DNA from 4 places in the Enterobacter sp. ECC_219_Taxon_10 genome. Region 1 is predicted to be linked to each of the others. Evidence: predicted binding sites of a transcription regulator. Region 1 holds the regulator's gene; each other region holds the start of a gene.
The links. Region 1 encodes PurR, which represses purine synthesis genes. Its sites were predicted from a motif close to CANGCAAACGTTTGCNTG; they were not measured.
Positions count from the first base shown of each region.

Region 2: gcvT (glycine cleavage system aminomethyltransferase GcvT) is a predicted target of PurR. The motif match lies at 1,356-1,373, and genes of this name have one in related genera.
Region 3: AC4ICF_RS08155 (amino acid aminotransferase) is a predicted target of PurR. The motif match lies at 1,055-1,072, and genes of this name have one in related genera.
Region 4: glyA (serine hydroxymethyltransferase) is a predicted target of PurR. The motif match lies at 912-929, and genes of this name have one in related genera.

Region 1 is NZ_CM178005.1:2,112,679-2,114,882, forward strand. It holds gene punR (DNA-binding transcriptional activator PunR) at 1-533, shown strand, start outside; gene purR (HTH-type transcriptional repressor PurR) at 551-1,576, opposite strand; gene cydH (cytochrome bd-I oxidase subunit CydH) at 1,874-1,963, shown strand; gene AC4ICF_RS10135 (MFS transporter) at 2,127-2,204, shown strand, end outside.
Region 2 is NZ_CM178005.1:3,999,460-4,001,663, forward strand. It holds gene gcvH (glycine cleavage system protein GcvH) at 1-179, opposite strand, end outside; gene gcvT (glycine cleavage system aminomethyltransferase GcvT) at 203-1,297, opposite strand; gene ubiI (FAD-dependent 2-octaprenylphenol hydroxylase) at 1,695-2,204, opposite strand, start outside.
Region 3 is NZ_CM178005.1:1,727,111-1,729,314, reverse strand. It holds gene AC4ICF_RS08160 (porin) at 1-951, shown strand, start outside; gene AC4ICF_RS08155 (amino acid aminotransferase) at 1,136-2,204, shown strand, end outside.
Region 4 is NZ_CM178005.1:3,655,657-3,657,860, reverse strand. It holds gene hmpA (NO-inducible flavohemoprotein) at 1-741, opposite strand, end outside; gene glyA (serine hydroxymethyltransferase) at 1,046-2,204, shown strand, end outside.

The DNA of each region.
Region 1 (2,204 bases):
AGGAGGTGTTCAACGGCGTCTGGGATGCGCTGGCGGACGGCAGGGCAGAGATGGCCATTGGGGCCACTCAGGCGATCCCGGTCGGGGGGCGTTACGCCTTTCGCGATATGGGGATGCTGAGCTGGAAATGCGTGGTGGCAAGCGATCATCCGCTGGCGAAGATGGAAGGGCCGCTGAGCGATGATACGCTGCGCGGCTGGCCGTCGCTGGTGCTGGAGGATACCTCCCGCTCGCTGCCCAAGCGTATCACATGGCTTTTGGACAACCAGCGGCGGGTGGTGGCCCCTGACTGGGAATCGTCGGCGACGTGCCTTAGCGCCGGGCTCTGCGTCGCGATGGTACCCGTTCATTTTGCGCGACCACGAATCGACACCGGTGAGTGGGTTGAGCTGGCCCTGGAGAATCCATTCCCGGATGCGGCCTGCTGCCTCACCTGGCAACAAAATGATGTTTCCCCGGCGATGGCCTGGCTTCTGGATTATCTGGGGGACAGCGAAACGCTTAACCGGGAATGGCTGAGGGAGCCAGCCTGACTGGCTCCGCAATGAGATTAACGACGGTAGTCGCGGAACGGGCCATCCGCGACGGAACGGCGTTCGATAAGGCGAGGGTGAACTTCAATGGACTGCGACTCTTCACGTTTGTTGACGATCCTGTCCAGCAGCATATTGAAGGCGGTTTCACCCAGCGAATCTTTCGGCTGGTGAATGGTGGTCAACGCTGGCGTGAAGAAGCGCGCGTTGCGCACGTTGTCATACCCGATCACGGAGATGTCCTGCGGGACGCGCAGACCCAGCTCATCGGCCGCACAGAGGGCGCCCATCGCCATGATGTCACCCCCGCAGAAGACGGCGGTCGGGCGGTGCGGCTGGGAGACGATCTGTTGCATCGCGCGGTAGCCTGATTCCGGCTCAAAGTCGCCCTGCACGATCCAGTTTTCCGGCACGGTAATCAGCGCTTCTTCCATCGCTTTCATAAAGCCGGCCAGACGGCCCGCGCCGGTGTTGCGCTCCAGCGGACCCGGGATCACGCCAATCTCGCGATGGCCGCGCTCAATCAGATAACGGCCGGCCATATAGCCGCCCTCAAAGGCGTTATCGATAACCGAATCGGTGAAATCCGCGCGCGCTTCGCCCCAGTCCATCACCACCATCGGAATATGGCGATACTCTTCCAGCATCGACAGCACGGATTCCGGGTACTCGGAACACATTACCAGCAGGCCATCCACGCGCTTTTGCGCCATCATCGACAGGTAGGCACGCTGTTTTTCAATGCTGTTCCATGCGTTGCCGAGAATCAGGGTATAGCCTTTCTGGAAGCAGTTTTTCTCCACCGCTTCAATGATCTCGGCAAAATAGGCCGCTTCACTGCTGGTCGCCAGTAATCCAATGGACTTGGTGTGATTGACCTTGAGGCTGCGCGCAACCGCGCTTGGCGAATAGTGCAGCTCTTTGATCGCTGCCCAGACCGCGTTGCGCGTCTCTTCCGCCACGAAGCGGGTTTTGTTAATTACATGTGATACGGTTGTAGTGGAAACGTTTGCGCGTTTTGCTACGTCTTTAATTGTTGCCATTAAATGTCACTCCAGACCATATCCTAAACTCCTGAAAAACTTGAAGGTAAACGTTTGCCTTCTCTCACCCTTATCACGCAATTTTGGATTGCGGCACGCCAGGAAAACGACACGGGACGTCAGGAGGGGGTCAATGGCCGGTACGCTAATAAATTTAGCGTGGAATTTTGGCCTATCTTGATGAAAAGGGGAAGAGGTAAAGTGGTTATCAGTATAAATCCAGGAAGATTTTTGACGGAATCTGTGCAAAAATGAGCAAGCTCACTTTTCGTGGGGGGATTAAAAGGAGAAAAATTGATGAGTTCCGATCTGAAGTTTTCGCTGTTCACCACCGTTGTTGTGCTGGCTCTGATTGTCGCGGCTGGTCTGACGGCTGCGCTGCACTGATTTACGCGGAGGGAGAGCCTTCTCCCTCCCCATCGCCGCGATTGTTACTTCTCTGGCAAAAATCTTTTGCCATTTTGTTAACTTCTCATTTTTTGTGATTGATGTCATGCTTTCCGCTTCTTTGTTCTGTGTCACCACATGACACGGCATCCGGAGTTGACGCATGAAAATCAATTTTCCCCTGCTGGCCCTGGCGATTGGCGCTTTTGGGATTGGCACCACTGAATTCTCCCCGATGGGG
Region 2 (2,204 bases), 1.9 Mb from region 1:
ACGGCGCAGTCGTCGCCCGCGCTAACGGTCGTGCCCACGTCAGGCAGGTCAACAAACACCATGTCGCCCAGCAGCTCTTGCGCGTGCTCGGTGATCCCTACGGTGTAAGTGCCGTCCGCCTCTTTGCGCAGCCACTCGTGTTCTTTGCTGTATTTCAGTTCTGCTGGCACATTGCTCATTGAAGTTCTCCTGATAAAAATGATTAGGCGACCGGCTTACCGGCGCGAACAAAAATCGGTTTGGTCACGTGGACCGGCATTTCGCGGTTGCGGATCTGTACCACCGCCGTGTCGCCAATGCCCGCCGGCACGCGTGCCAGTGCAATACTGTAGCCCAGCGTCGGGGAGAAGGTGCCGCTGGTGATCACGCCTTCGAGATGATTGCCGTCGGCATCGGTGAAGCGCACTGGCAGTTCGCCGCGCAGCACGCCTTTTTCCTTCATCACCAGCCCCACCAGCTGTTCGGTACCCTTCTCGCGCTGCATCTCCAGCGCTTCACGGCCAATAAAGTCACGGTCAGCCGGTTCCCATGCGATGGTCCAGCCCATGTTGGCGGCCAGCGGAGAGACGCCTTCGTCCATCTCCTGGCCGTAGAGGTTCATACCCGCTTCAAGACGCAGGGTATCGCGCGCGCCCAGGCCCGCTGGCTTCACGCCCGCTTCCACCAGCGCACGCCAGAAATCAGCGGCCTTCTCGTTTGGCATCGCAATTTCGTAGCCCGCTTCACCGGTGTAGCCGGTAGTGGCGATAAACAGATCCCCCGCCTGCACGCCGAAGAAAGGCTTCATGCCCTCTGTGGCTTTGCGCTGCTCGTCGTTAAACAGAGACGCGGCTTTCGCCTGCGCGTTTGGCCCCTGCACGGCGATCAGCGACAGATCGTCACGGACGGTGATGTCGATGGCATAAGGTTCAGCGTGTTGGGTGATCCAGGAGAGGTCTTTTTCGCGGGTGGCGGAGTTTACAACGAGGCGGAAGAAATCTTCAGTGAAGTAATAGACGATGAGGTCATCAATCACGCCGCCCGAAGCATTCAGCATGCCGGTATAGAGCGCTTTACCCGGCGTCTTCAGTTTGGCGACGTCGTTTGCCAGCAGATAACGCAAAAACTCCCGGGTGCGGCTACCGCGCAGGTCGACAATCGTCATATGGGACACGTCGAACATACCGGCATCGGTGCGCACCGCGTGGTGCTCATCAATCTGCGACCCGTAGTGCAGCGGCATCATCCAGCCGTGGAAGTCCACCATGCGAGCGCCGCATAACACGTGCTGTTCGTACAAAGGAGTCTGTTGAGCCATCTTGTCCTCGTTGAAAAATTCACCGTGAAACCCGGTATCGGCCTCGTTCCCGAATGCCGACGCAAACGTTCTCTTTTACCTGAACTTACCACCGAAACCGGCGGTTAACCATAAGGTAAAACGGGTCATCACATTAGCTTATGACTAAAAAACGCTGAAAAGCCTACAGAGTTATTCACTGGAAAAATGCGATTAACCCCGCACAAAATTAACAATGATCTAACAGGATTTAGCACATGGTGATATTTCGTGCGGAAAAACGGGCCGAATTTCCGTAACAAGAAAAAGACGACATTAGATTATCTAATGCGAAAAATGACGTGAAATTAGAATATTTCAAACGAGGGGATTTCCCCGGCGCAGAGGCCGGGAAATTATAGTGTGACGGGGGTCAATATTATTTAAGCCAGTCCGGCAGGTCGTTAAGACCCATCGCCTGACGGAGAAGTTGAGGTTTAACACCCGGAAGGGTGTCAGCAAGCTTGAGGCCAATGTCGCGCAGCAGTTTTTTCGCCGGATTTGCCCCGGCAAACAGCTCGCGGAAGCCCTGCATCCCTGCCAGCATCATCGCCGCACTGTGCTTGCGGCTGCGCTCGTAGCGACGCAGGTAGAGATGCTGACCGATATCTTTGCCTTCACGATGCAGGCGGCGCAGTTCCTCAACCAGCTCCGCTGCGTCCATAAAGCCGAGGTTGACGCCCTGCCCGGCCAGCGGATGAATGGTATGAGCGGCATCGCCCACCAGCGCCAGACGATGCGCGGCAAACTGGCGCGCGTAGCGGCCGGTTAACGGGAACACCTGACGCTCGCTTTCAAGCGTGCACAGGCCAAGGCGGTTATCAAACGCCACGCACAGCGCCTGGTTAAAGGCCTCGGGCGTCGCCTCCTGCATCTGCTGCGCTTTTTC
Region 3 (2,204 bases), 390 kb from region 1:
ATCGGTTTCAAAGGCGAAACTCAGATCAACGACCAACTGACCGGTTATGGCCAGTGGGAATACCGTGCACTGGCCAGCTCAGCTGAAAGTGAGCAGTCTTCAAACAACTCTACCCGTACTCGTCTGGCTTTCGCGGGTCTGAAAATGGCTGACGCTGGCAGCATCGACTATGGCCGTAACTACGGCATCGTATACGATGTTGAGTCTTACACCGACATGGCGCCAACCTGGTCCGGCGAAACCTGGGGCGGTGGTTATGTTGATAACTACATGACCAGCCGTTCTACTGGCCTGCTGACCTACCGTAACAGCGATTTCTTCGGTCTGGTTGATGGTCTGAGCTTCGGTATCCAGTACCAGGCTAAAAACGAGCGTGCTGATCTGCGTCGTGCCAACGGCGACGGTGTTGGTTACTCTGTGGGTTACGACTTCGGCGGTGGCTTTGGTCTGACCGGCGCATACAGTAATGCTAACCGTACTCTCGACCAGAAAGCTGATGGCAAAGGCGACAAAGCTGAAGCATGGGCAATCGGTGGTAAATACGATGCTAACAGCCTGTATCTGGCAGCTGTGTACGCAGAAACTCGCAACATGAGCATCCTGGGTAACAGCACCGGTTCCAATACTCCGGATGCTAATGGTGACGTGTTCAACGTAGCGAACAAAACCCAGAACTTCGAAGTTATCGCTCAGTACCAGTTCGATTTCGGCCTGCGTCCATCCCTGTCCTACGTGCAGAGTAAAGGTAAAAACCTGAACACCGTAGCCGGCGGCGATGCAGATCTGGCTAAATACGTTGAAGTAGGCGCAACTTACTACTTCAATAAAAACTTCAACGTGTCTGCTGACTACCGTATCAACCTGATCGACGAAGATCAGGCCAAGCGCACTGGCGGCGGCTGGGTTGGTACCGACGACCAACTGGGTCTGGCTGCAGTTTACCAGTTCTAATCAGAACACCACTTTGTTATATGCATAATGAACAGGGCTTCGGCCCTGTTTTTTTATGCCTGACAGAAAATAATGGCGACTTTTGAAAAGCCGCACGCTTTTCGTCGCAAACGGTTGGCATTTTGTAAATCTACCGTTAACCTGATAGCGGATTTCACTTCTGTAATCACAATGGAACTTCGTCATGTTTGAGAACATTACCGCCGCTCCTGCCGACCCTATTCTGGGCCTGGCCGATCTGTTTCGTGCCGACGACCGCCCTGGCAAAATCAACCTGGGAATTGGTGTATATAAAGATGAAACCGGCAAAACTCCGGTACTGACCAGCGTTAAGAAAGCTGAGCAGTATCTGCTGGAAAATGAAACCACCAAAAACTACCTCGGTATTGATGGTATCCCTGAATTTGGTCGCTGCACCCAGGAGCTGCTGTTCGGTAAAGGCAGCGCAATTGTGAGTGACAAACGTGCGCGCACGGCGCAGACCCCTGGCGGTACCGGCGCGCTGCGCGTTGCGGCGGATTTCCTTGCGAAAAACACCTCTGTTAAGCGCGTATGGGTGAGCAACCCAAGCTGGCCGAACCACAAGAGCGTCTTTAACTCTGCGGGCCTGGAAGTGCGGGAATATGCTTACTACGACGCGGCGAACCACGCTCTGGACTTTGACGGCCTGCTGGCAAGCCTGAGCGAAGCGCAGGCGGGTGACGTGGTGCTGTTCCACGGCTGCTGCCACAACCCGACCGGTATCGATCCAACGCTTGAGCAGTGGGAACACCTGGCGAAGCTCTCCGTTGAGAAAGGCTGGCTGCCGCTGTTTGACTTTGCTTACCAGGGCTTCGCCCGCGGTCTGGAAGAAGATGCCGAAGGCCTGCGCGCGTTCGCAGCCGTGCATCAGGAGCTGATCGTTGCAAGCTCCTACTCCAAGAACTTTGGTCTGTACAATGAGCGTGTAGGTGCCTGTACGCTGGTTGCGGCTAACGATGAAACCGCCGATCGCGCCTTCAGCCAGATGAAATCCGTTATTCGCGCTAACTACTCTAACCCACCGGCACACGGTGCGTCTGTTGTTGCGACCATTCTGAGCAACGATGCGCTGCGCGCGATCTGGGAACAAGAGCTGAACGATATGCGTCAGCGTATCCAGCGCATGCGCCTGCTGTTTGTGAACACCCTGGCTGAGAAAGGCGCTGACCGCGACTTCAGCTTCATCATCAAACAGAACGGCATGTTCTCGTTCAGCGGCCTGACCAAAGAGC
Region 4 (2,204 bases), 1.5 Mb from region 1:
CGCGGCCAGATGAACCACGTCGCCCACGTTGGCTTCGTTGTGCAGCCAGTTGGAGACCTGACCGCCGTCCTCGCGCTTCACCGCAATGCGGTAGCCTTTGCCGTTTGGCTTGCGGGTCAGAGAGTACTGGCGGATCTCCTGGTGCGGGAAGCCTTCAGGCTTCAGCCATACGCCCAGATACTGGCCCGGCTGGTAATCGGCCACCGGCTGTCTGTCCACCGGCTCAAATTCAAAGCTGGTGATTAATGCGCTGCGCGGCGTTTTCTCGACGATGCGGAAGGCGCGAGTGCCTTCCCAGCCGCCGTTCTTGCTGGCGTTTTCGCTGTAGATCTGCGCTTCACGGTTGATAAACACGTTTGCCAGTACGCCATAGGCTTTACCCCACGCGTCCAGCACTTCCTGGCCCGGGCTGAACATTTCGTCCAGCGTCGCCAGCAGGTGGCCGCCGACGATGTTGTACTGCTCGGGTTGGATCTGGAAGCTGGTGTGTTTCTGCGCGATTTTTTCCACCGCGGGCAGCAACGCCGCCAGGTTTTCGATATTGCTGGCGTAGGCCGCGATGGCGTTGAAAAGCGCTTCACGCTGATCGCCGTTACGCTGGTTGCTCATGTTGAAAATCTCTTTGAGCTCCGGGTTGTGCGTAAACATGCGATCGTAGAAATGGGCGGTAAGTTTAGGGCCGGTTTCCACCAGCAGGGGAATGGTGGCTTTAACGGTAGCGATGGTTTGAGCGTCGAGCATGGCAGCTTCCTTCTGATGTCACTTTAATGATGCATTTTAAATGCATCTTATAAAAAATACCCATGCTTTGTAAATGGTTCTTTGCAAGATGAAAAATATGCATCACAAACCTGAAAAGAAATCCGCTGGAAATAGCGAGATCTTTATTCCTCAAACCCTTGCGTGGCGTGAAGGAAAACGTTTGCGTAAAATCGTTTGTCAAGACCTGTTATCACAGAACTATTCAGTTATACTGTTGCCCGTCGTCCAACAGGACTGCCTTTTCAGGCCAAAATTTACTTGTTAGCTGAGTCAGGAGATGCGGATGTTAAAGCGTGAAATGAACATTGCCGATTATGATGCCGAACTGTGGCAGGCTATGGAGCAGGAAAAAGTACGTCAGGAAGAGCACATCGAACTGATCGCCTCCGAAAACTACACCAGCCCGCGCGTGATGCAGGCGCAGGGCTCTCAGCTGACCAACAAATACGCTGAAGGTTATCCGGGCAAGCGCTACTACGGCGGTTGCGAGTACGTTGATATCGTAGAGCAGCTGGCAATCGACCGTGCGAAAGCACTCTTTGGCGCTGACTACGCAAACGTCCAGCCGCACTCCGGCTCCCAGGCTAACTTCGCGGTTTACACCGCACTGCTGCAGCCGGGCGATACCGTTTTAGGTATGAATCTGGCGCAGGGCGGCCACCTGACTCACGGCTCCCCGGTTAACTTCTCCGGCAAACTGTACAACATCATCCCTTACGGTATTGATGAGTCCGGTAAAATTGACTACGAAGATATGGCGAAGCAGGCTAAAGAGCACAAGCCGAAGATGATCATCGGCGGCTTCTCCGCTTACTCCGGTATCGTTGACTGGGCAAAAATGCGTGAAATCGCAGACAGCATCGGCGCGTACCTGTTCGTTGACATGGCGCACGTTGCGGGCCTGATTGCCGCAGGCGTTTACCCGAACCCGGTTCCACACGCTCACGTTGTGACCACCACCACCCACAAAACCCTGGCGGGTCCACGCGGTGGCCTTATCCTGGCGAAAGGCGGTGACGAAGAGCTGTACAAAAAACTGAACTCCGCCGTGTTCCCAAGCGCGCAGGGCGGCCCGCTGATGCACGTTATCGCGGCAAAAGCGGTAGCGCTGAAAGAAGCGATGGAGCCTGAGTTCAAGGTTTACCAGCAGCAGGTTGCTAAGAACGCTAAAGCGATGGTGGAAGTTTTCCTGAACCGTGGCTACAAAGTGGTTTCCGGCGGGACTGAAAACCACCTGTTCCTGCTGGATCTGGTTGATAAAAACCTGACCGGTAAAGAAGCTGACGCCGCTCTGGGCCGCGCCAACATCACCGTGAACAAAAACAGCGTGCCAAACGATCCGAAGAGCCCGTTCGTGACCTCCGGTATCCGTATCGGTTCTCCGGCTGTCACTCGCCGCGGCTTTAAAGAAGCGGAAGTGAAAGAGCTGGCTGGCTGGATGT